DNA from 4 places in the Streptomyces sp. NPDC088246 genome. Region 2 is predicted to be linked to each of the others. Evidence: riboswitches for the same ligand, from Rfam matches in the RefSeq annotation. Region 2 holds a riboswitch; each other region holds the start of a gene.
What was found. A riboswitch is a leader RNA that binds a small molecule or an ion and turns the genes downstream of it on or off. The one in region 2 is predicted to bind cyclic di-AMP.
Positions count from the first base shown of each region.

Region 1: linked by a shared signal. The riboswitch ahead of ACIPEK_RS26350 (transglycosylase family protein) and the one ahead of ACIPEK_RS19695 (M23 family metallopeptidase) in region 2 are both predicted to bind cyclic di-AMP.
Region 3: linked by a shared signal. The riboswitch ahead of ACIPEK_RS38050 (M23 family metallopeptidase) and the one ahead of ACIPEK_RS19695 (M23 family metallopeptidase) in region 2 are both predicted to bind cyclic di-AMP.
Region 4: linked by a shared signal. The riboswitch ahead of ACIPEK_RS14720 (peptidoglycan DD-metalloendopeptidase family protein) and the one ahead of ACIPEK_RS19695 (M23 family metallopeptidase) in region 2 are both predicted to bind cyclic di-AMP.

Region 1 covers NZ_JBIURV010000020.1:116,480-122,074, reverse strand. Annotated here, with positions in the region: gene ACIPEK_RS26370 (exopolyphosphatase) at 1-557, opposite strand, end outside; gene ACIPEK_RS26365 (DUF501 domain-containing protein) at 630-1,172, opposite strand; gene ACIPEK_RS26360 (septum formation initiator family protein) at 1,232-1,702, opposite strand; gene eno (phosphopyruvate hydratase) at 1,805-3,085, opposite strand; gene ACIPEK_RS26350 (transglycosylase family protein) at 3,470-4,228, opposite strand; cyclic di-AMP (ydaO/yuaA leader) riboswitch at 4,232-4,403, opposite strand; gene ACIPEK_RS26345 (transglycosylase family protein) at 4,703-5,595, opposite strand, start outside.
Region 2 covers NZ_JBIURV010000013.1:114,840-120,434, forward strand. Annotated here, with positions in the region: gene ACIPEK_RS19690 (M16 family metallopeptidase) at 1-624, shown strand, start outside; cyclic di-AMP (ydaO/yuaA leader) riboswitch at 970-1,136, shown strand; gene ACIPEK_RS19695 (M23 family metallopeptidase) at 1,150-1,950, shown strand; gene ACIPEK_RS19700 (GntR family transcriptional regulator) at 2,175-2,852, shown strand; gene ACIPEK_RS19705 (HPr family phosphocarrier protein) at 2,995-3,276, opposite strand; gene ACIPEK_RS19710 (GNAT family N-acetyltransferase) at 3,449-5,595, shown strand, end outside.
Region 3 covers NZ_JBIURV010000049.1:14,749-20,343, forward strand. Annotated here, with positions in the region: gene ACIPEK_RS38020 (FAD-binding oxidoreductase) at 1-13, opposite strand, end outside; gene ACIPEK_RS38025 (SHOCT domain-containing protein) at 240-650, opposite strand; gene ACIPEK_RS38030 (hypothetical protein) at 926-1,147, shown strand; gene ACIPEK_RS38035 (SPFH domain-containing protein) at 1,272-2,471, shown strand; tRNA gene ACIPEK_RS38040 (tRNA-Met) at 2,625-2,698, shown strand; gene ACIPEK_RS38045 (PP2C family protein-serine/threonine phosphatase) at 3,013-4,101, shown strand; cyclic di-AMP (ydaO/yuaA leader) riboswitch at 4,431-4,583, shown strand; gene ACIPEK_RS38050 (M23 family metallopeptidase) at 4,595-5,595, shown strand, end outside.
Region 4 covers NZ_JBIURV010000009.1:23,714-29,308, forward strand. Annotated here, with positions in the region: gene ACIPEK_RS14705 (STM4012 family radical SAM protein) at 1-234, shown strand, start outside; gene ACIPEK_RS14710 (STM4011 family radical SAM protein) at 243-1,121, shown strand; gene ACIPEK_RS14715 (SGNH/GDSL hydrolase family protein) at 1,170-2,015, opposite strand; gene ACIPEK_RS14720 (peptidoglycan DD-metalloendopeptidase family protein) at 2,205-3,161, opposite strand; cyclic di-AMP (ydaO/yuaA leader) riboswitch at 3,167-3,321, opposite strand; gene ACIPEK_RS14725 (alpha-galactosidase) at 3,618-5,595, opposite strand, start outside.

The DNA of each region.
Region 1 (5,595 bases), on a different contig from region 2:
CCGGGAGTCGGCGGATCGCTCACGACACCGTCGTGCACGAGGTGCCGCTCGGTCATCCGTACGCAGCCGATGTCCACGGATCGCGCGGCCCGCACATGGTCGTCGCCGACGACGAACTCGGTGGAGCCGCCGCCGATGTCGACAACGAGATACGGCTTCGCGAGGTGATCTCGGCCCGCGAGCTCCTTGGTGGCGCCGGTGAAGGAGAACTCCGCCTCCTGGTCGCCGCTGATCACCTCGGGCTCGACGCCCAGGATGTCCAGCACGCCGCGGACGAACTCGTCCCTGTTCTCCGCGTCGCGGGAGGCGGAGGTGGCGACGAAGCGTATCTTCTGCGCCCCGTGCTCCTTGATCACCTCCGCGTACCGGCGGCATGCGGAGAACGTCCGCTCCAGGGCCTCGGGCGCGAGCCGGCCGGTGCGGTCGACGCCTTGGCCGAGACGGACGATCTCCATCCGGCGGTCGAGCTCGACGAGCTCACCGGTGGACGGGTCCGCGTCGGCGACGAGCAGACGGATGGAGTTGGTACCGCAGTCGATGGCGGCCACGCAAGTCATGAATGCTCCTGTGGGATCAAGCCCCTCCGGCGATCGAGGAGCGGGGTCCGGGGGCGGAGCCCCCGGGAACGGTCAGGCCTCGTCGCCCGCGTCCGCGGACCGGCAGGGCGTCACGCACGGCCCCTTGCGCCACCACTCCGGCAGCATCGCGATCGCCTCGTCGCCGAGCGGGTTCACCCCGGGCCCCGCGGCCAGCGAGTGCCCGACCAGCACGTGCAGGCACTTCACCCGGTCCGGCATGCCCCCCGCACTCGGGAAGCCCTCAAGGACCTCGATGGCATCGCGCCGGGCGATGTAGTCCTCGTGCGCGGCCCGGTACGCGGCGGCCAGCTCGGGGTCCGTACCGAGGCGCTCGGTCATCTCCTTCATGACGCCGTTCGCCTCCAGCGTGCCGATCGCGGACGCGGCACGCGGGCACGTCAGGTAGTACGTCGTCGGGAACGGCGTACCGTCCTCCAGCCGGGGCTGCGTCTCGACCACGTCCGGGTTGCCGCACGGGCAGCGGTGCGCGATCGCGCGCAGCCCGCGCGGCGGTCGGCCCAGCTGCTGCTGGAACGCGGCGATGTCCGCCTCGGTGGGCGCGGTGGACTCGGTCTGCGGAGGGGGGGTTTCCATGCCTGCCTAGGTTCTGATCGGGCTGCTCGAACTGCGGTTCTGCAGATGGATGAAGAGAGTCAGTCGCGGTCGGCGCTGTCGACGCCGTCCCAGAGATTGGAGTGCCACGGCCGGCCGGACTCGTCCGTCCTGCCGTTGCGCTCCTTGACCGCGTCGGGGTCGATCACCGTGTAACCGGTCTCCCCGGGGAAAAGGTAGTGCAGGTGCTTGCGGGCCAGCTGCCTGATGTACGCATCGTCCCGGAGGCGCGCCTTCTCGTCGCGCAGCTCCTCGGTGCGGGCCGCGGCCTCCTGCGCCATACGCTCCTGGTCGGCGATCTCGTCCCGCTGCGACACGTACTGCCGCATCGGGTACGCGAGCGCGACCACCAGGGAGCAGACGACGAGGGCGAGGAAGGCCGCCCGGCCGGTGAGCCGGGAGCGGCGGGCCTGACGGCGGCTCTGCGACCGGTAGACGCGGGCGGCGGTCTGCTCGCCGAGCAGCCGCAGCCGGGTCGCGGTGGAGAACCGGTCCCGGTCCTTCGCGGCCATGTGTCCGCCTCCCCATTACGCACGTCCGTCCCCGCACACGGTACGGGACCGAGTGCGGGGACGGACGGAGGCCGGGGCCCTCGGCCCTCGAAGGGCCGGTGCTCAGCCCTTGAAACGCGGGAACGCCGAGCGGCCCGCGTACACCGCGGCGTCGTCGAGGATCTCCTCGATGCGCAGCAGCTGGTTGTACTTGGCGACGCGGTCCGAGCGGGCCGGGGCGCCGGTCTTGATCTGACCGCAGTTCACCGCGACGGCGAGGTCGGCGATGGTGACGTCCTCGGTCTCGCCGGAGCGGTGGGACATCATGCACTTGAAGCCGTTGCGCTGGGCCAGCTCGACGGCGTCCAGGGTCTCGGTCAGCGAACCGATCTGGTTGACCTTGACGAGCAGGGCGTTGGCCGAGCCCTCCTCGATGCCGCGGGCCAGACGCTCCGGGTTGGTGACGAACAGGTCGTCGCCGACGATCTGCACCTTGGCGCCGAGCTTCTCGGTGATGACGTTCCAGCCGGCCCAGTCGTCCTCGTACAGCGGGTCCTCGATGGAGACCAGCGGGTACGCGGAGACGAGCTCCTCGTAGTACTCGGTCATCTCGGCGGCCGAGCGGGACTTGCCCTCGAACTCGTACTTGCCGTCCTTGTAGAACTCGGACGCGGCGACGTCGAGCGCGAGCGCGATGTCCTTGCCCGGGGCGTAGCCGGCTTCCTTGATGGCCTCGAGGATGAGGTCGAGGGCAGCACGGTTCGACTCCAGGTTCGGCGCGAAGCCGCCCTCGTCGCCGAGACCGGTCGAAAGACCCTTGGTCTTCAGGACCTTCTTCAGCGTGTGGTAGACCTCGGCGCCCCAGCGCAGGGCCTCGGAGAAGGACTCCGCGCCGATCGGGGCGATCATGAACTCCTGGATGTCCACGTTGGAGTCGGCGTGCGACCCACCGTTGAGGATGTTCATCATCGGGACGGGCAGCAGGTGCGCGTTCGGGCCACCGAGGTAGCGGAACAGCGGCAGGTCCGAGGCCTCGGAGGCGGCGTGGGCGACGGCCAGCGAGACGCCGAGGATGGCGTTGGCGCCGAGCGAGCCCTTGTTCTCGGTGGCGTCCAGGTCGAACATCGCCTGGTCGATCAGCCGCTGCTCGGTCGCGTCGTAGCCGACGAGCTCCGGGCCGATCTGCTCGATCACGGCGAGGACGGCCTTCTCGACGCCCTTGCCCTGGTAACGGTTGGGGTCGCCGTCGCGAAGCTCAATGGCCTCGAACGCACCGGTGGAGGCGCCGGACGGCACGGCAGCACGACCCGTGCTGCCGTCGTCGAGGCCAACCTCGACCTCGACCGTGGGGTTCCCCCGGGAGTCGAGGATTTCCCGGGCTACGACGACGTCGATGGACGGCACGAGGCATCTCCTTCTGGGATATGACACTGGTTGTGCAGGGTCACTCTGGCCTTGCGACAAGAGCCTAACCGGCCCGGCCCGCTCAGTCGGACGACCGCCCGTCCCCTGGGACGAAAAAGGACCCAAGAGCGCGCATTGCCGGGCAAACGGTCAGAATTTTACTGGTCAGTAACTACAACAGTTGAACGATCACCCGTCATCGGCACCCCCTGCGCGACAGAGGGCGCCCTCTATACGCGACAGACGGCGCCCTCTATAGAGGAGTGACACGCCACACATGAGGTGACGCGTCGGACAGAGGTGACGCGTCACGCAGAAACCCCGGCCCGGCGCATACGGGGGATTGCGCGCCGGGCCGGGGTGCTCGGGGGGGGTGAGCCTGAACTACTTCGTCAGGTGGAGCTGCTGACCCGGGTAGATCAGGTCGGCGTCCTTGACGATGTCCTTGTTCAGCTCGAACAGCTGCTGCCAGCCGCCCTTGACCTTGTGGTCGGCGGCGATCTTGCTCAGGGAGTCGCCGGAGGCGACCTTGTACTCGCCGTCGCCCTTCTTGACCTTCTCGCCGGTCGGGGTGGTGACGGTCTTCTTCGACTCGGCCTGCGGGGCGGCGGAGCGGTCCGAGCGGGAGGCGGCCGGAGCCTCGGTGCGCTCGGTCTTCTCCGGCTGGGCCTGCTGCTTCGGCGCGGCCGGAGTGCTCTTCTGCGCGGTGGCGTTGGAGCTGGAGGTGGAGTTCGAGGAGGAGCCGGTGTCGACGCCCGGGTCGACGCCGTCGTTGGTCAGGTTGCCGGCACCGGCGCAGCCCCAGGCACCCGGACCCTGCATGTCGAGGAGCTTCTCGGCGGTGGCGATCTGCTGAGCCTTGGTGGCCAGGTCGGCACGGGGGGCGTACTGCGTACCACCGGCGGCGGCCCAGCTGGACTGCGAGAACTGCAGACCGCCGTAGTAGCCGTTACCGGTGTTGATGGACCAGTTGCCACCGGACTCGCACTGGGCGACGGCGTCCCAGGTGGCGACGGAGGCGGCGGAGGCGCCGGTCGCGCCCATCAGCGGTACGGCGACAGCGGTACCGGCGACACCGGCGAGCGTGGCGATACGGACGGCCTTGGACGGGCGGCGGTGCTTGCCCTTGCTGGAAAGCAGCATGGAACTTCTCCTCACCGACGCCTACGAGGTGAGCTGTCGGGTTCGGGCCAAGTGAGTTGCCCGGTCGCACGTCCTAGCACGCGACTTCACCCCAAGCCGGTCCTGATGCGTCTTTCGACGATCGGGCCCGGCGCTTACCTGGGTCCCCCGCTCCTGCCTACGGCGCTTTACGCGTCTGTTCCCTTCGACCGACGGCAGGATTCGGCGTGACGGTCGACGGGGCCCGCGGTGCGAGCGGTTCCGACCGTAAACATACGCAACCCTCACATTCAAAGACGGACACATCCGACAATCTTCCCCTACTTGCATCTGAGGAACCGTCGTTTCCGCAGGTGGGAGCGGTGCGGAAGGGTCACCCGGGCGCGACACGCCAGTTGACGCAAAGAGACCCATGTCTCACTTACACATAAGCGGACATAGGTCTCTGAACTACCCCTGTTTTTGGGGCTCTTTTAGCCGATTTTCAGACTGCCCTCACTCGGCCTTCACGTCGAGGTCGAGGCTCTGGCCAGGGAGGATGAGGTCCGGATCGGAGCCGACGGCATCCTTGTTGGCCTCATAGAGCGCGGGCCAGCCACCAGGAACCTTCTGTGCGTCAGCAATCGCCCAGAGGTTGTCGCCGGGGTGCACGGTGTACGTACCGTCGACGGCCGAAGCGCCCGCGTCGCGCGCGTCGGCGTCGCCGCGGGAGGCATGGCGGCCCGACTCGCGGTCACCGCCGTTCGCGTCCCGGCTCCCTTCAGGGGCCGGTGCGCCACGGTGCTTGCCACCGACACCGCCGGGCGAATCGGATGATCCGGACGAGTCAGATGAATCGGGCACCCGGGAGGACGGAGTGGCCGACGCGGTGGCCGAAGGCTTCGCGGACGCCTTGGCCTTGCCGGCCGACTTGCCGGCGCCGTTCGAGCCCTTCGAGCCCTTCGAGTCCTTCGAGCCGCCCTTACCGCCCGAGGCCCTGTCCGACGGCGTGGCGCCATCGGACGGGGCCGCCGGCGCACCGTCAGCCGGCTCCGCGCCCTGCGTCGGCTCGGCCGAGGACGCGGACCCCGGGTCGACACCCGGCAGCGTCCCGTCCACCGCGAGGCCGGAGATGACCGCACAGCTGGGCCACGCATGCGGGCCCTTGTCATCCAGGACCTTCTGGGCCACGGCTATCTGCTGCGCGCGGCTGGCGAGGTCGGCACGCGGGGCGTACGACTCGCCGCCGTACGCCTTCCAGGTCTCCTGCGAGAACTGCAGACCGCCGTAGAAGCCGTTGCCGAGGTCGGCGCTCCACATGCCGCCGCTCTCGCACTCGGCCACCCGGTCCCAGGTCGTGGCGTCGGCCGCGTGCGCACCGGCCGCGCCGAGCAGCGGGATGGCGATGG
Region 2 (5,595 bases):
CCGGGCGCGGTGCAGACGCAGCTGCTGATCGGCCGGATCGGCGCCGACCGGCACGACAGCGTGTGGCCGGCCCAGGTGCTGGGCACGTACTGCCTGGGCGGCACGCTCACCTCCCGGCTGGACCGTGTGCTGCGCGAGGAGAAGGGCTACACCTACGGCGTACGGGCCTTCGCCCAGGTGCTGCGGTCGTCGGCCCCGGATTCCGCCTCGGGGGCGACCGGTGCCGCCATGCTCGCCATCAGCGGATCGGTGGACACGGAATCCACGGGACCGGCGCTGAAGGACCTGTGGACGGTCCTGCGGACCCTGGCGGCCGAGGGGCTGACCGATGAAGAGCGTGAGACGGCCGTGCAGAACCTCGTGGGTGTCGCACCGCTGAAGTTCGAGACGGCGGCCTCGGTCGCGGGCACCCTCGCCGACCAGGTCGAGCAGCATCTCCCGGACGACTACCAGGCACAGTTGTACGCCCGGCTCGCGGAGACCGGCACGGTCGAGGCGACCGCTGCGGTGGTCAACGCCTTCCCGGGTGACCGGCTGGTCACGATCCTCGTCGGTGACGCGTCACAGATCGAGGAGCCGGTCCGGGCCCTGGGCATCGGAGAGGTGTCGGTGGTGGCCGGCTGACGGGCATACCCGACACCGGACGACCGTCCGGGCAGAGGCGGGCGACCCCCGCCCGGCCGGCCCGTTGCGTGTAACAGTCCACCGGTCGACTTTCACATTCGACCGAGCGCCGAAGGCAACGGCCGGCCCATCGACCCGTCATATGTCCGCATATCGGGACTAAAGGAAGACTCCTGTGAGCGAAATCTCTCCGGAGTCTTCCTTTTTGTCCATTTCGGTAGGGAGGTTGCCTGTCTGCCCTGTGGGATGCGCTACAAAACGGCCTGTCCGTTTGGTGAATGTAAGTCACCCCGCTTAGCGTCGGCTGGGCTGTCCGTCACTCGTATGCCGCATCCGTGACGTACCGGGCAGCCATCGCCGAGTCCCCGTCAGGCGCGAGCCTGGGGAGCCGGGGACCCATGCAGTCCCTGGGGTGAATCGGATGCCTGAGCCCGGATGGGGCCAGGGCGTCCGTAGGAGACCTTCCTGCTCCGAACCCGTCAGCTAACCCGGTAGGCGAGAAGGAAGGAAAGGATCAGCCACTTCATGGCGTTCACCCGTGCCACCGGGAAGCATCGTGCCCCGAGCCGACTGACGCGCAGCAGCGCGAAGATCGCCGGCGTCGCCGCTCTGGCCACCACCGGCGTCATAGGCAGCATGGCCTCTCCGGCCCTCGCCGCGGACTCCTCCGTCAGCGAGACCGGCCTGAACCAGGTCATCGCCATCGAGGGCACCCTCGCCGGCCAGATCGAGGCCCAGGCCGACGCGCAGAAGCGCCAGGCCGATGTCGCGGCGAAGGCGAAGGTGGAGGCCCAGCGGAAGGCCGAGGCCAAGAAGAGGGCCGAAGCCAAGAAGAAGGCCGATGTCGACGCGAAGCGCGCGGCCGAGGCGCGCGCCGAGAAGGCCCGCGCCGCCCGGTCCGCCGAACGCACCCGCCTGGGTTACTTCCAGCTCCCGGTCGCCGGTTCGTACGTCACCACCGGCTACAAGTCCAGCGGCTCGCTCTGGTCCTCAGGCAGTCACTCGGGCATCGACTTCCACGCCGCGTCCGGTACCTCCGTCGTCGCCGTCGGCGCCGGTACGGTCGTCGAGGCCGGCTGGGGAGGTGCGTACGGCAACAACATCGTGCTCCGGATGACGGACGGCACGTACACGCAGTACGGCCACCTCTCCTTGATCGGCGTCTCCGTCGGCCAGAGCGTCGGCGCGGGCCAGCAGATCGGCCTCTCCGGCTCGACCGGCAACTCCACCGGCCCGCACCTCCACTTCGAGGCCCGGACCACGCCGTCGTACGGCTCCGACATGGACCCCGTCGCGTACCTGCGCGCCCACGGCGTCAACGTCTGACCGACGCTCCACTCGCAGCACCCCTTCGAAGGCCCCGCACGCCGGGGCCTTCGCCGTGCCCGGCCCCCGCGCCCGCCTGCGGTACCTGCTCCCCGAACCGTCCCGTGGCCAAAAGATATTCATGAATTTCCACCCGGCATCGGAAATTCGGCCGCATTGCAATAGGGTCACAGAGCAGGCGTCGGTCGGCCGCGTTTCGCGGGGATTAAGGCGGAGGTTCGGACATGCGCATTCCGGCGCATTCGGTATGCATGGCAATCCGTGACGACATCGTCTCGGGTGTCTTCGAACGCGGCAGCCGGCTCACCGAGGAGTTGCTTGCGCGCCGTTACGGGGTCTCCCGTGTCCCGGTACGGGAGGCGCTGCGCACCCTGGAGTCCGAGGGGTTCGTGGTCACCCGCCGGCACGCGGGCGCCTGCGTTGCCGAGCCCACCGAGCAGGAGGCCGCCGACCTCCTGGAGGTCCGGATGCTGCTGGAGCCGCTGGGCGCCGCCCGCGCCGCGCAGCGCCGCACCGAGGCGCATCTCAAGGTATTGCGTGGTCTGGTCAGGCTCGGCCAGGAACGGGCCCGGCGCGGCGAGGGGGAGGATCTGCGCTCGCTGGGCGGCTGGTTCCACGAGACGTTGGCGCAGGCCTGCGGCAGCCCCGGCCTGATCGGGCTGCTCACCCAGCTCCGCCACAAGATCGCCTGGATGTACACGGTCGAGCAGTCGGCCCGCCCGGTGGACTCCTGGGCCGAGCGCGGGGCCATTGTGGACGCGGTGGCGCGGCGTGACGCGGAACGGGCCAGGGCACTGGCCACCCGGCACGCCGAAAGGGCCGCGGCCGCGCACCGGCTGCGCCGCGCCGACCGGGTGAGGACTTCGCAACATTCCGCAAATATCGCGGGCATTCGGAATTAACAATTACGCCGTATGCAAAGAGTCGTAATTCTTCGAGGGCTTCCTTTGGGTTGCCTGAATTTGCTCCGGTCGTCCCGGGTCAGGGATGCGAAAAAGCCGCAGCCCTCAATAAGGGTGCCGCGGCTCTCTTGCGGAAAATGGTTCAGACGGTCTCCGGAAGCTCGTCGAGCCCTTCGGCGACCAGTTTCGCCAGACGGTCCAGGGCGGCTTCGGAGTCGTCGGCCTCGGACGCGAGCACGATCTCCTCGCCGCCGTGCGCGCCGAGACCGAGCACCGCGAGCATGGAGGCGGCGTTCACCGGGTTGCCGTCGGCCTTGGAGATCGTCACGGGGACGCCGGAAGCCGTAGCGGCACGGACGAAGATGGAAGCGGGGCGGGCGTGCAGGCCCTCGGCCCAACCGACGTTGACGCGGCGCTCAGCCATGGTTCTGCCCTTCACGAATCAATGGTTGTCTAGACCAGTCTCTCATGTGGTGCGCGATGCTCCGGCCGGCCTGCGGAACGCCCACAACCCGTGCTCCACCGCAGATCGGCCCCCTCAGACTGCCCCGGCCCCAAGACCTACGCGACCGCTGACGGAGCCGTAGTCTTTGCGCATGCAGCCCTCGCCGGAGCAGAGTCCGCATCACGCGTACCCCGACCACTGGGAAGCGGACGTGGTCCTCCGCGACGGAGGAACCGCCCGGATCAGGCCCATCACCACGGACGACGCCGAACGGCTGGTCAGCTTCTACGAGCAGGTCTCCGACGAGTCGAAGTACTACCGCTTCTTCGCCCCGTACCCGCGTCTGTCCGACAGGGACGTGCACCGCTTCACCCATCACGACTACGTCGACCGGGTGGGGCTCGCGGTCACGGTCGGCGGCGAGTTCATCGCGACCGTCCGCTACGACCGGATCGACGAGCGGGGCAGGCCCGCTTCCGCGCCCGCCGACGAGGCCGAGGTCGCCTTCCTCGTTCAGGACGCGCATCAGGGCCGGGGCGTGGCATCGGCGCTCCTCGAACACATTGCGGCCGTCGCCCGCGAGCGCGGCATCCGCCGCTTCGCTGCCGAGGTGCTGCCCGCAAACAACAAGATGATCAAGGTGTTCCGGGACGCCGGGTACACCCAGCAGCGGAGTTTCGAGGACGGCTCCGTCCACCTCACTCTGGACCTCGAACCGACTGCCGAGTCGCTCGCCGTGCAGCGCGGCCGTGAGCAGCGGGCCGAGGCGCGCTCCGTGCAACGGCTGCTCGCCCCCGGATCCGTCGCCGTCATCGGCGCGGGCCGTACTCCCGGCGGGGTCGGCCGCACGGTCCTGCGCAACCTCCTCGGGGCCGGCTTCACCGGCCGTACGTACGCGGTGAACCGCGCCTTCGCCGCCGGCCAGGGCACGATCGACGGTGTCCCTGCCCACCGTTCCGTCGGCGAGATCGACGAACAGGTGGATCTCGCGGTCGTCGCCGTCCCCGCCGACCGGGTTCCGGAGGCCGTCGCCGACTGCGGCGAGCACGGTGTCCAGGGCCTGGTCGTCCTCTCCGCGGGGTACGCCGAATGGGGCGCCGAAGGCAGGGAACGGCAGCGTGAACTGGTCCGCCAGGCCCGCTCGTACGGGATGCGGATCATCGGCCCGAATGCCTTCGGTGTCATCAACAACTCCGAAGCCGTCCGGCTGAACGCCTCCCTCGCCCCCGAGCCGCCCGCCCCCGGACGCATCGGCCTCTTCACCCAGTCCGGAGCGATCGGTATCGCGCTGCTCTCCGGGCTCTACCGGCGCGGCGCAGGCCTGTCCACCTTCATCTCCGCCGGCAACCGCGCCGACATCTCGGGCAACGACTTCCTGCAGTACTGGTACGAGGACCCGGACACCGACGTCGCCCTTCTGTACCTCGAATCGCTCGGCAACCCGCGCAAGTTCACCCGCCTCGCGCGGCGCACCGCGGCCGTGAAGCCGGTGGTCGTGGTGAAGGGGGCCCGGCACAGCGGCTCCACCCCACCCGGCCATGCGGTGCCGGTCAGCCGGATCCCGGACGCGACGGTCTCCGCGCTCATGCGGCAGGCGGGCGTGATCCGCGTCGACACCGTTACGGAGATGGTCGACGCGGGTCTCCTCCTCGCCGATCAGCCCCTCCCGGCGGGCCCGCGGGTCGCGATCCTCGGCAACTCCGAATCGCTCGGCCTGCTCACGTACGACGCCTGTCTGGCCGAGGGGCTGCGCCCGCGCCCGCCCCGCGACCTCACCACCGCCGCCACCCCGCAGGACTTCCGGGATGCCCTGGCCCAAGCCCTCGCCGACGAGGGCTGCGACTCGGTGGTCGTGACGGCGATCCCGTGGGTGGGCGAGAACGGCGAGGCGGAATCGGGCGACGGCGAGGTGCTGGCGACCGCGCTGCACGCGGCCGCCGCGGCCGGTCCCGCCAAGCCGGTGGCCGTCGTCCATGTGGAGATCGGCGGCCTGGCGGAGGCCCTCGCCGCGGCCACCAGCACGGTCGCACTGCCGCGTCCTTCGACACAGTCCTCCGCAGCCGCAACACCCCCGCGCGCCGGAGCCGCCACCACGACCGGCCCCGCCCTTGCGCATACCCCCTCACCCGGAGCCGGCAGCGGCACAGCCGGCGCCGCCACCGATGCGGGCAGCGACGAGGGCGCTGGTGCCGCCGCGGGCACTGACAGCGGCCCCGGCATCCGGAGCGGCCGGATTCCCGCCTACCCCGCCGCCGAACGGGCCGTGCGTGCCCTGGCCGAAGCGGTGAGATACGCGCA
Region 3 (5,595 bases), on a different contig from region 2:
TGGTGCCGTTCATGATCCGGCCGTCTTCCTGCTCGCCGAGATGGGGACCGCTCCACCCGGCCGCCCTGTCGGGCCGTCGGAGTGCGCAGACGTACCCGGAGCTCGCCCCCCCCCCCGGAACCGCCGGCGGATGCGGCCACCGTGGGCTGATGTCTCAAGCCTCCCCGCGGTCCGGGGGCCGTGCCAGTTCGCCGGACCGGGTGGAGGGAGACATACGCGTCACGGCTGCGGGGATGTGCTCAGACGAGGAGCTTCGTCTTCGCCCGCTGGTACTCCTCGTCCGTGATGGCGCCCCGGTCCTTCAGCTCGGCGAGTTTCGCCAGGTCGTCGACGTGACCGCCCTTCTTCGGGCCGCTCGCGTCGGAGGTGCCTGCGGCTTCCCGTACGTACGCCTTGAAGGCTGCTTCACGCTGCCGCGCCTCCTTGATGTCCCGCTCCCCCATGGATTTGCCGCGCACGATCACGTACACGAGCACGCCCAGGTATGGCAGCAGCAGGGAAACGATCAGCCAGCCGGCCTTGCCCCAGCCGCCGAGGTCGTCGCTGCGGAAGATGTCCGCGACGACCTTGAAGAGCAGGAACAGCCACATGATCCAGAGGAAGAACCAGAGCATGGTCCAGAAGAGGTTGAGCAGGGGGTAACTGTCCACTGTCGGCTCCCCGATCACCGCGAGTCCATCGCGTCGACTGGCTGAATAGTAAATCAGTCATATCACCACATAACTAGCCTCGCTCGTTGTCGTTCGGGGCCGTCCGCCGGGAGATCCTCCGGGGCGGGTGCGGAGTACCGTGGAAGTGTCGAGGGAGGCCCGGGCCTCCAGGAGGCGGGGTCGCCTCGTGTTCATGAAGCGGCGTGAGATGCGACGCGGAGAGCGGCGTGAGCGGCGGTGTGAGCAGGCGTACGCAGGGACGCTCGCGAGGGCGCATGCACACGGCAGATGAGTCCGCCCGGAGCCCGGTCGGTGCGATCGGCCGCGTCACCGTGCCGATTCCCGCCGATGGTCCGGGCGAAGTACTGGTGGCCGTACGGGGTGGGTCGGAGGCCTACACCGCATGGTCGGCGACGTCGATCGACAGGGACGCACGCGTCGTTGTCGTCGACTCGGTCTCGGCGCGGGGCGTGATCGTGGAACGGCTGCCGTCCTGAGCCGAAGCAATGACGACTGGCGTCCTGAGCCGAAGCAATGAGGTCACCACGCCGAGCAGTGAGGTATCTGCGTCGAGCAGTGACGTAGGTACATCGAGCAGTCACGTACGGCAGGAGTCTTCCGATGTTCTTCTGGCACGTTCCCGCCCCCAACGAGGCGATGCTCATATCCGGTTCCAAGGGGCAGACGCTGGACACCCAGTTCCGGATCGTCACCGGACACGGCAGTTTCGTGCTCCCGGTGAAGCAGAAGGCGCGCATGCTCTCCCTGGCGCTGCGCGAGGCGGAGATCACCGAGGACTGTGTGACACAGCAGGGAATCCGTCTCAACGTCCGCGCGGTCGCCGTCTTCAAGGTCGGTGACGACGCTGTGTCCATCGCCAACGCCGCACGCCGCTTCCTGTCCGAGCAGGAACAGATGGAGGAACTCGCCGGCCGGATCTTCGCCGGCCACCTGCGTTCCATCATCGGCGGGCTGACCGTGGAGCAGATCATCCGCGAGCGCAACCGGGTCTCTCAGGAGGTCATCGCGGGCAGCCACGGCGAGATGGAGAAACTCGGCATCGTGGTGGATGCCCTCCAGATCCAGGAGATCGACGACGCCACCGGCTACATCAACAACCTCGCCGCCCCGCACGCCGCCGCGGTCGCCAGCCAGGCCCGGATCGCCGAGGCCAAGGCCGACCAGGAAGCCAGCCAGCGCGAGCAGCAGGCCGCCGCGCTCAAGGCGGAGTACGAACGTGACACCGCGATCAAGCGGGCCGGCTTCCTCGCCGAGACCGAGCAGTACAACGCCCGCGCTGCGCAGGCCGGACCGCTCGCCCAGGCCAGGGCCTCGCAGGAGGTCATCGAGGAGCAGACCTCGCTGGCCGAGCGGCAGGCCGCACTCGCCGCACAACGGCTCGAAGCGGAGGTCCGGCGTCCGGCGGATGCCGAGGCGTACCGTCAGCGCACTCTCGCGGAAGCGGCCCGTGACCGGGTGAAGTTCGAGGCCGACGGCAGCGCGTACACCGAACGGACCCTTGCCCAGGCGCAGGCCGACGCCAACAGTGTGCGCGCCACCTCGCTGCGCGACGGCAACCAGGAGCTCATCGCGGCCAACCGCATTGTGGAGAACCTGCCCGCCCTGGCCGACGCGGCCGCCCGTGGCATGTCGGGGGCCGACCTCACCGTTCTCAACGGCACCAATGGTGTCAACGAGATGGCGGCGGGCGTGGTCAGCCAGGGGCTGGCGATCCTCCACTCGCTGCAACGCGGTGCGAACCCGATGAAGCCCCCGGCGGTCAACGGGAAGACCACACCTCGCATCACCGAGACGAACTGAAGGCCACTCCTCGTATCACCGAGACGAACCGAGGGGGCGGGAGCCGCGCTGTTCGCCGTCACCACGAGGGGCGCACGGACCGGGCGCCGAGTGGCCATGATTCGCCGAGTGGTCATTCGTGCGCCGGACATGCCGTAGAGTTGTGTTTACCGACGCGGGGTGGAGCAGCTCGGTAGCTCGCTGGGCTCATAACCCAGAGGTCGCAGGTTCAAATCCTGTCCCCGCTACTGAAGAATCAGGCCCGGCACGCATGCAGCGTGCCGGGCCTGATTCATTTCCGCGTCGCGTTCCGGGGCGTGGGGCGGCCGGTCTGCGGGCCCATGCAGGAGCGGGTCCGGGCGGTGTGTGAGCTGTGCCATGCATGTACCCCCATTGGTCGATGAGGAGTCGCCGCACGGCTCCGCTCCGGCGAGCCTGGGGGTGGGGCGCGGTACCGTCCGCAGCCGCGCGCGTACCGGGCAGGAGACCACAGGTGTGGAAGCGGCTGAAGCGGCGCGGCAGACATGCCGAGGATGGCACCCGTTCCCGGCGGTTCGTCCGCATGCTGCCCGCCCTGATGATCATCGGCGGGCTGGTGTTCGATCTCCTCACCCCGCCGGTCTTCACCGCCATTCCGCTGTTCGTGGCGGCGCCGCTGATCGCCGCGCCGTTCTTCTCGCTGCCCGGCACCATCTGTACCGGCCTTGCCTCGATGGTGGCCGTCACCGTGCTGCGGCTGTACAGCAACCCGTTGCCGTTGGTCGTGCCGTTCATCGAGCTGCTCACCCTGGCCACCGTCTCGGTCCTCGCGGTCGTGATCAACGCGGTCGTACGGCGCGGCAATGAGCAACTGGCCTCCGCGCGGGTCATCGCGGAGACCGCCATGCGGGCGGTGCTGCCGAAGCCGTCCGACCGGATCGGCGGGCTGCATGTGGCGGCGCGGTACGAGGCGGCGCAGGCTGACGAGTACGTCGGCGGGGATCTGTTCGCCGTGGCGGACACCCCGCAGGGGGTGCGCCTGGTGGTCGGGGATGTGCGGGGGAAGGGGCTCGGCGCCGTGGAGTCGGTGGCGGTGGTCATCGGGGCGTTCCGGGAGGCGGCCGAGCAGGAGCGTTCGCTGGAGGGCGTGGCGCAGCGGCTGGAGCGGGCGCTGGCGCGGGAGGGGGCGCGGGGTGGGCTGGACGCGGTCGAGGGGTTCATCACTGCCGTACTGGCCGAGATCCCGTCCGGAGTGTCCCGGGTGCGGATCGTCAACCGCGGTCACCCCGAGCCGATCCTGCTGCATCCGGACGGGGCGGTGGAGGTGCTGGGGTCCACGGTGCCCGCGCTGCCGCTCGGGATGGACCTGGGGGTGTGGCCCGACCGGGCGGACGAGTGGGATCTGCCGGCGGGGACGACCCTGCTCCTCTACACCGACGGCCTCTCCGAGGCGCGGAACGCCGACGGGGTCTTCTACGACCCGGCGGCCCGGCTGCACGGGCGGATCTTTCCGGGGCCCGAGGAGCTGCTGTCCGCGCTGACCGATGACGTGCGGCTGCACACGGGCGGCGAGACGACCGACGACATGGCGCTGCTCGCGGTCGTACGTCCCGCGGAGGGGCAGCCGGACCGGCGCAGGACCGTGAAGATCGTGGGCCTGGAAACGATGTGACGGGTGGGGCGGGTGCTTCGCATGAATCGGGTGCTTCGTGCGGGCGGGTGCCTCGTGCGTGTTTCGCGCGGCCCGGGGGTGCGGCCTTGGGGCGCGGGATGCCACCGTACGTAACCGAAAGGCGTCTCTCCGCATAACATTTGACGCAACGTCAGAAACCGGGTAATGGCTGAGAGGCGATCAACTCGTCCGATTCCACCCGGTTGTGTCCCGTAAAGTCCAGGCCAAAGACCTGAACGATCAGTGGGAACAGCTTGGAATCGGACCCGTGTGTCTATTAACGTTCGATAACGCAGCGCGGTCGTCCCAGCCGTCGTCAGTGGCGGCACCGTGCGCGAGCGCCGAATTCCGCAAGGGAACCGGGGAACCACCTACATGGGGTGAATCGGACACCTGTGTCTCGTGAGAGGCAGAGGGGCCCGTAGGAGACCTTCCTGCTCCGAACCCGTCAGCTAACCCGGTAGGCGAGAAGGAAGGAAAGGAGTGCGCCCCCGTGGCGTCCAACAAGCCTGCCCCCGAGGCCCCCTCTCGGTTCAACCCCGAGTTCAGTTCCGAGTTCGGAACCGATTTCGGCTCCGACTACGGAACCGCCGGGACGGGAACGGCGTTCGGCGCCGAGACGGGCGGCGACTTCGCCGGTGAGTTCGGCAGCGAATTCCGCGCCGACGGCAACGCTGAGCCCGACAGAAGCTGGGACGAGTGGAACCCCACCGAGGAGTCCGTCCGCCCCGTACGTGGCAAGCACCGCGTCGCCAAGCAGCGCAACGGACTTGCCCGTAGCTCCACGGTGCTCGGGGTCGGTGTCATCGCGGCAGTCGGCGCGGGCGGCATGGCCACCGCGCAGAGCAAGCCGCCGGTCTCCATCTCCCTTCCCGACTCCATCTCGGACAACCTCCCCGACGCCAAGTCCCTTCCCGGCGTGGGCTCCCTGTTCTCCGGTGAGTCCGAGGCCGACAAGGCCGAGGCCGCCGCCGCTGCCGCCCCGCTCACCACCGCCGGCCTCACCGCCGCCGAGGCCGAGCAGGGCACGACGGACGCGGGCGAGGCACTCCGGGCCCGCATCCTCCAGCAGGCCGAGCAGCAGCAGGACGCCGCCGACGCCGAGGCCAAGGCGGCGCAGGAGAAGGCGGCCGCGGAGAAGGCCGCCGCCGAGGCCAAGAAGCAGCAGGACGCGGCCGAGGCCAAGGCCGCCGCCGAGAAGAAGAAGGCGGAGGAGGAAGCCAAGGCGAAGGCCGAGGCCCTGCGGCTCGCCAAGCTCGCCGCCAGCTACGCCATCCCGACCTCCTCGTACACGATCACCTCGACCTTCGGCCAGGCCGGCCCGATGTGGTCCTCCGGCCACCACACCGGCCTCGACTTCGCGGCGCCGGCCGGCACCCCGATCAAGGCCGTACACGGCGGCACCATCAAGTCGGCAGGCTATTCCGGTTCGTACGGCTACCGCACGGTGCTGGAGCTCGACGACGGTACGGAGCTGTGGTTCTGCCACCAGTC
Region 4 (5,595 bases), on a different contig from region 2:
CAGGCCGAGGGGCTGCAACCGGCCGACTACCGGAAGCGGTTCGGCACCTTTCCGGCCGACGACTTCCCCTCTGAACTGGCCCGGTTCGAGGAGCGCGGCTGGCTCGACGCGACGGCCGGGGCGTCCGGCCCGCTGCGGCTCTCCCCCGAGGGCCTGGCCCACTCCGACGCGCTGGGCCCCGAGCTCTTCTCCCCCGGCGTACGGGCCGCGATGGCCGCGTACGAACTGAAGTGAGCGCGCCCATGGACCTGACCATTCTCTACCGCGGTCCGCTCGCGTCCTGCGACTACGACTGCCCGTACTGCCCGTTCGCCAAGCGGCGCGACAGCCGGGAGCAGCTGCGCGCCGACCGCGCCGCGCTGGAGCGGTTCACGGCGTGGGCCGCGGCGCAGACCGGCGACCGGATCTCGGTCCTGTTCACCCCGTGGGGCGAGGGTCTGGTCCGCTCCTGGTACCGGCGTGCGCTGGTCGAGCTGGCGCAGTTGCCGCACATCGGCCGGGTCGCGATCCAGACCAATCTCAGCACCCGCACGGGGTGGCTGGCCGAGGCAGGTGACGCCGGACGCGAGAAGATCGCGCTCTGGTGCACGTACCACCCGGGGCAGACGCCGTACGAGCGGTTCCTCACCAAGTGCCGGGAGCTGACCGCGCTCGGCATCCGCCACAGCGTCGGTGTCGTCGGCCTCGACGACCATCTCGCCGAGGCGCGGCGGTTGCGGACCGCCCTGCCGGACGAGGTCTATCTCTGGGTGAACGCCGCGGAGGGGCACACCTATACGGACGAGGAAGCGGATCGGTGGACGGGCCTCGACCCGCTCTTCCCGTACAGCCGGCATCCGCACCGGTCGGCCGGGCTGCCGTGCCGGACGGGCGAGTCGGTCATCTCGGTGGACGGCGACGGCACGGTGCGGCGCTGCCATTTCGTCCCGGCGGAGCTCGGCAATCTCTACGACGGGAGCTACCGGCGCTCTCTCGGCCCGCGGGCCTGTCCGCTGGCTGTCTGCGACTGTCACATCGGCTATGTGCATCTGGAGACGCTGCCGCTGTACGACGTCTTCGCGGGCGGTGTGCTGGAACGGATACCGGCGTCCCCGTTGTCGCCGCTCGCCGGACCGGCCTGAACCTCCGGCCCGTCCGGCGAGCGAGGGCGCTGCGGTGCCGGACGCCGCCTAGAGCGGCAGGAGATCCGGCCGCTTCGCCTCGACATGGTCGCCGGAGGACTCGCCGCGCAGCCGCCGGCCGATCCACGGGACCAGGTACTCGCGCGCCCAGTGGATGTCGTCGCGCCGTACTTCGAGCGTGCCGCGCTGTGCCTGCGGGGGCCATTCCTGGTCGGGGTCGGCCGGCACATCGATGCCGAGGACCTGGGCGGCGCGCAGCGCGACCCTGGTGTGTCCTTCGGGCGACAGATGGAGCCGGTCGCCGTCCCAGGCGCGCCTGTCCTGGACGGACCGCAGCGACCACAGGTCGAGGACCGGGCAGTCGTAGCGGTCGGCGATGGACCGCACATGGGCGGTGTAGGTGGCGATCTTGCCGCGCAGATGGCGCAGCACGGGAACGCCTCGGGTGTCGAAGCCGGTGGTGACCAGGACGGTGCCGACCGATTCGGTCAGCTCGGCGACCGCGCGCTCGAAGCGCTCGGCCACGTCGTCGGGGTCGGTGCCGGGCCTGATGATGTCGTTGCCGCCCGCGCAGAAGCTCACCAGGTCGGGTGCGAGCTCCTTGGCGCGCGGCACCTGCTCCTCGACGATCTGGTCGAGGAGGCGTCCACGTACGGCGAGATTGGCGTACCTGAAATTCCCGTGAGTGGAGCCTTCGGTGCTCGTCCCCGCATCGGAGTCCGGGAGCTGGTCCGCGAGAAGTACCGCGAAACGGTCCGCCCAGCCGACGAAGGTTCCGTCCGGGCCGGGGTCGCCGACTCCCTCGGTGAAGCTGTCGCCAATCGCTGCGTACGACCCGATGACGCCATGTCGGTTGATGACGCCACGTTGATTTTTTCTCGAATCGTCTGCCACAAACGCTTATCCTGCACCGCCGAATGTGACCTACGCGACCGTATTAAGGGGTTGACGGGTGGTGAGATAGACCACCCGGTCAGGTTTTGGTAAAGGGGGAATAAGCAGAAGGGGCGGTGCGCCGCCGCGCACCGCCCCTTCTGTGTTGCTCAGTTCATGCTTTGTTGCTCAACTGCCCGGCCGTTCGGCTCAGACGTAGATGCCGTGCGAAGCCAGGTAGGCGATCGGGTCGATGTCCGAGCCGTACGCCGGGCCCGTGCGGACCTCGAAGTGCAGGTGCGGGCCGGTGGCGTTGCCGGTGGCGCCGGAGAGGCCGACCTGCTGACCGGTGCTCACGGCCTGACCCGCGGAGACGGAGATCGAGGACAGGTGACCGTACTGCGAGTAGTGGCCGTCGGCGTGCTTGACGACGACCTGGTTGCCGTAGGCACCGCCCCAGCCGGCGGTGACGACGGTGCCGGAGGTGATGGCCTTCACGCTGGTGCCGGTGAAGACGGGGAAGTCGATGCCGGTGTGGCTGCCGCTGGACCAGTTGGAGCCGGAGGCGCGGTATCCGGTGGTGTGGTTGCCGGGGACCGGGTGGCTGTAGCCGGAGCTGTTGCTCTGTCCGGCCGGGGCGGAGGTCTTGGACTCCGTGACCGTCGAGACCTTGACCGGGGCGGACTTGGCCGGGGCGGACTTCTCCACGATCGACGAGGGCACCGAGGGGGCCTTCGACGGGAGGGCCGCACCGGCGCCGGCGCCGGTGGACGCGGCGTCACCCGACGCCTTGCCGCCGAGCGTCAGCTTCATGCCCGGGAGGATCAGGCTGGGGTCTTCACCGACAACCTTGCGGTTGTCCTGGTAAAGCTTCTGCCAGCCGCCCTTGACCTTGTGCTCGGTGGCGATCTTCGACAGGTAGTCGCCGGAGACGACGGAGTACGTCGTGGTGGCGGCCTGCTTCTGCGCGACCGGCTTGGCCGGGGCGGCGTGCGTGGCGGCGGAGGCCGACTGCGGCACGGCGGTCGGGGCCGACTGCGGCGCGGCCTGGGCACCGGTGGCGCCGAGCAGCGGCAGTGCGATGACGGCGCCACCGGCGCCTGCGGCGGCGATGCCACGGGCGATGGCGCTGGACTTCGTACGACGATGCTTACCCGATATGGGCATGACGTGCTTCCTCTCCGGCGCCTGCGAGGTGAGCTGTCGGGTTCGGGCTGGAGATGCCCGGCCGCGCCGAGCGCGACTTCACCCCTAGCCGGCCGGATTTCTCCGATCGGCGGCCTACCTGGTTCCCCCGCTCCTGCCACGCGATGAGTGGGTGCGAATTCCGGGCGGCGGCAGGATTAGGCGGTCCGTCCGGATTGACGGTGACCGTAAGCGAGTCGGGACAGCGATAACAAGCCACTGGTTCCGCACCGGAATCCGCGCTCGGAAATCGGCGCGGAATTCCGGTCACACTCCGTGGATTAAGGATCTTGCCTTTCCGTGCCGCGCACGGAATACCCGACTGCCCCGCCAGCACACACCGTCACGGATATGATTCCGCTCACGAGAAGGCGACCATCTCCCATATAAGCGGGGCATATTGAGTTAAATGCACCTATTACGGACACGTCGCGCTCATCATTCGCGTCGGAGCCTCAGCACCCTCGCATCGAGATCCCCCCGAAGCCCGGTGTGCAGCCCCTGATGCAGCAGTACCGAACCGTGGTGCACCGCCCCCGTGTCCAGGCAGGTATACGTCGCTGCGGGGTCGATCCCGCGCAACCGCAGGGCCGGGGGCCGCTCCCCGTACCTCTGCGCCTCCAGCCACATCAGGACCACGGTCTCGTCCCCGTGGACGTACTGGACCGCGCTGAGTCCGTCGCGCGGGGCGCGCAGCCGGTACAGCGCGCCGTGCTGCACCACCGGCCGGATCTCCTTGTAGAGATCCACCCAGGTCCGCGCCTCGGCCAGCTCGTCCTCGCTCCAGTCGGCGAGGTCCCCACCGACCCCGAGCACACCGGCCATCGCGCTCACGAAACGGAACCGCAGCGAGCTGACCCTGTCGTTGAGCTGGACATTCGGGCTGTCGGTGACCCAGGCGGCCATCACCCGGGCCGGATGGATCTGACCGAAGCCCTCCTGGATGGTGAGGCGGTCGAGCGGGTCGGTGTTGTCCGAGGTCCACACCTGGTCCGTACGGGACAGAATCCCCAGGTCGATCCGGCCACCGCCGCCCGAGCAGGACTCGAAGGCGACGGAGGGGTGCGCGGCCCGGAGCCGGTCGATCAGCGCGTACAGGGCGTCCACATGCTCGACCCAGAGCTTCTGCTGATACTCCTCACCCGGCCAGCCCGCATCGGTGAAGCTGCGGTTGAAGTCCCATTTCACATAGTCGACGGGCGTACTGGAGAGCAGCGTGTCCAGTTGCTCCCACAGATAGTCCTGCACATCGGTGCGGGCCAGATTGAGCACCAGTTGATTGCGGAACTCAGTCCGCGCCCGCCCGGGAAAATGCTGCACCCAGTCGGGGTGTGCGCGATAGAGATCGCTGTCGGCATTGACCATTTCCGGCTCGACCCAGATACCGAACTGCATGCCGAGTCCGTGCACTTGGTCGGCGAGCGGCTTCAGTCCGCCGGGAAAGCGGTCGGGATTCGGCGTCCAGTCGCCGAGCCCGGCCCGGTCGCTGGTGCGCTGCCCGAACCACGCGTCGTCCACGACGAACAGCTCGACGCCCATCACGGCGGCGCGCTCGGCGAGGGCGCGCTGCTGCTCCTGCGAGATGTCGAAGCCGGTCGCCTCCCAGGAGTTGTAGAGCACCGGCCGCAGGCTCTGTGCGTCCGGGATCACATGGGCCAGCTGCCAGGCGTGCCAGGCCCGGCTCGCCCCGCCGAACCCCTCCGCACTCCACAGGCCGGCGAAGACGGGGGTGGTGTACGACTCGCCCGGCGCGAGCAGCAGCAACCCCGAGTCGTCGTAGCCGGCGCCGCCGGTGATCTGTACGAGCCCATCGGGGAGCTGCTGTACGGAAATCCGCCACGACCCGGACCAGCCGAGCGCGCAGCCGTACACCTCGCCGCTCTCCTCGGTTGCCGCACCGTCGGCGTCGAGTGCGACCCACGGCAGGTACTGGTGCCCGGTGTGGCCGCGCCTGCTGGAGATGACACTCTCGCCGTACGTCAGCTCCGCCCGTGCAAGCTGCGACTCCGCCGCCCAGCGTCCGTGCAGCCGGCTCAGCCGCCAGCCGTCGCGGGCGGGCAGCACCCAGGCTGCCGCGTCGGCGCGCAGCAGTTCCAGCGGCGGACCGTCCGGCCCGGCGTGGGCGACGTTGGCCCAGCGCTCGATCACATCGGAGTCGTCCCGCATCCGGTAGTGCAGGGTGAGGACGAGCCGGTGCACCGAGTCGGTGAATCCGATACGGAGTTCGTCTCCGTCCACCGTGGCGTCGGCAAAGGCCCACTCGGTACCGCGGACCTCAGGGGTGCGTACCGAGAGGGCCGGGCGGACGAACCGGGGGCCGCCCTCCACGGGGTACTCCTCGCGGCCGTCGAGCTGTGACTCGAAGCCCCTGAAGGGTGGCTCCGGTGCTGCGGCCAGGGCCTCGGCCGCAGTAAGG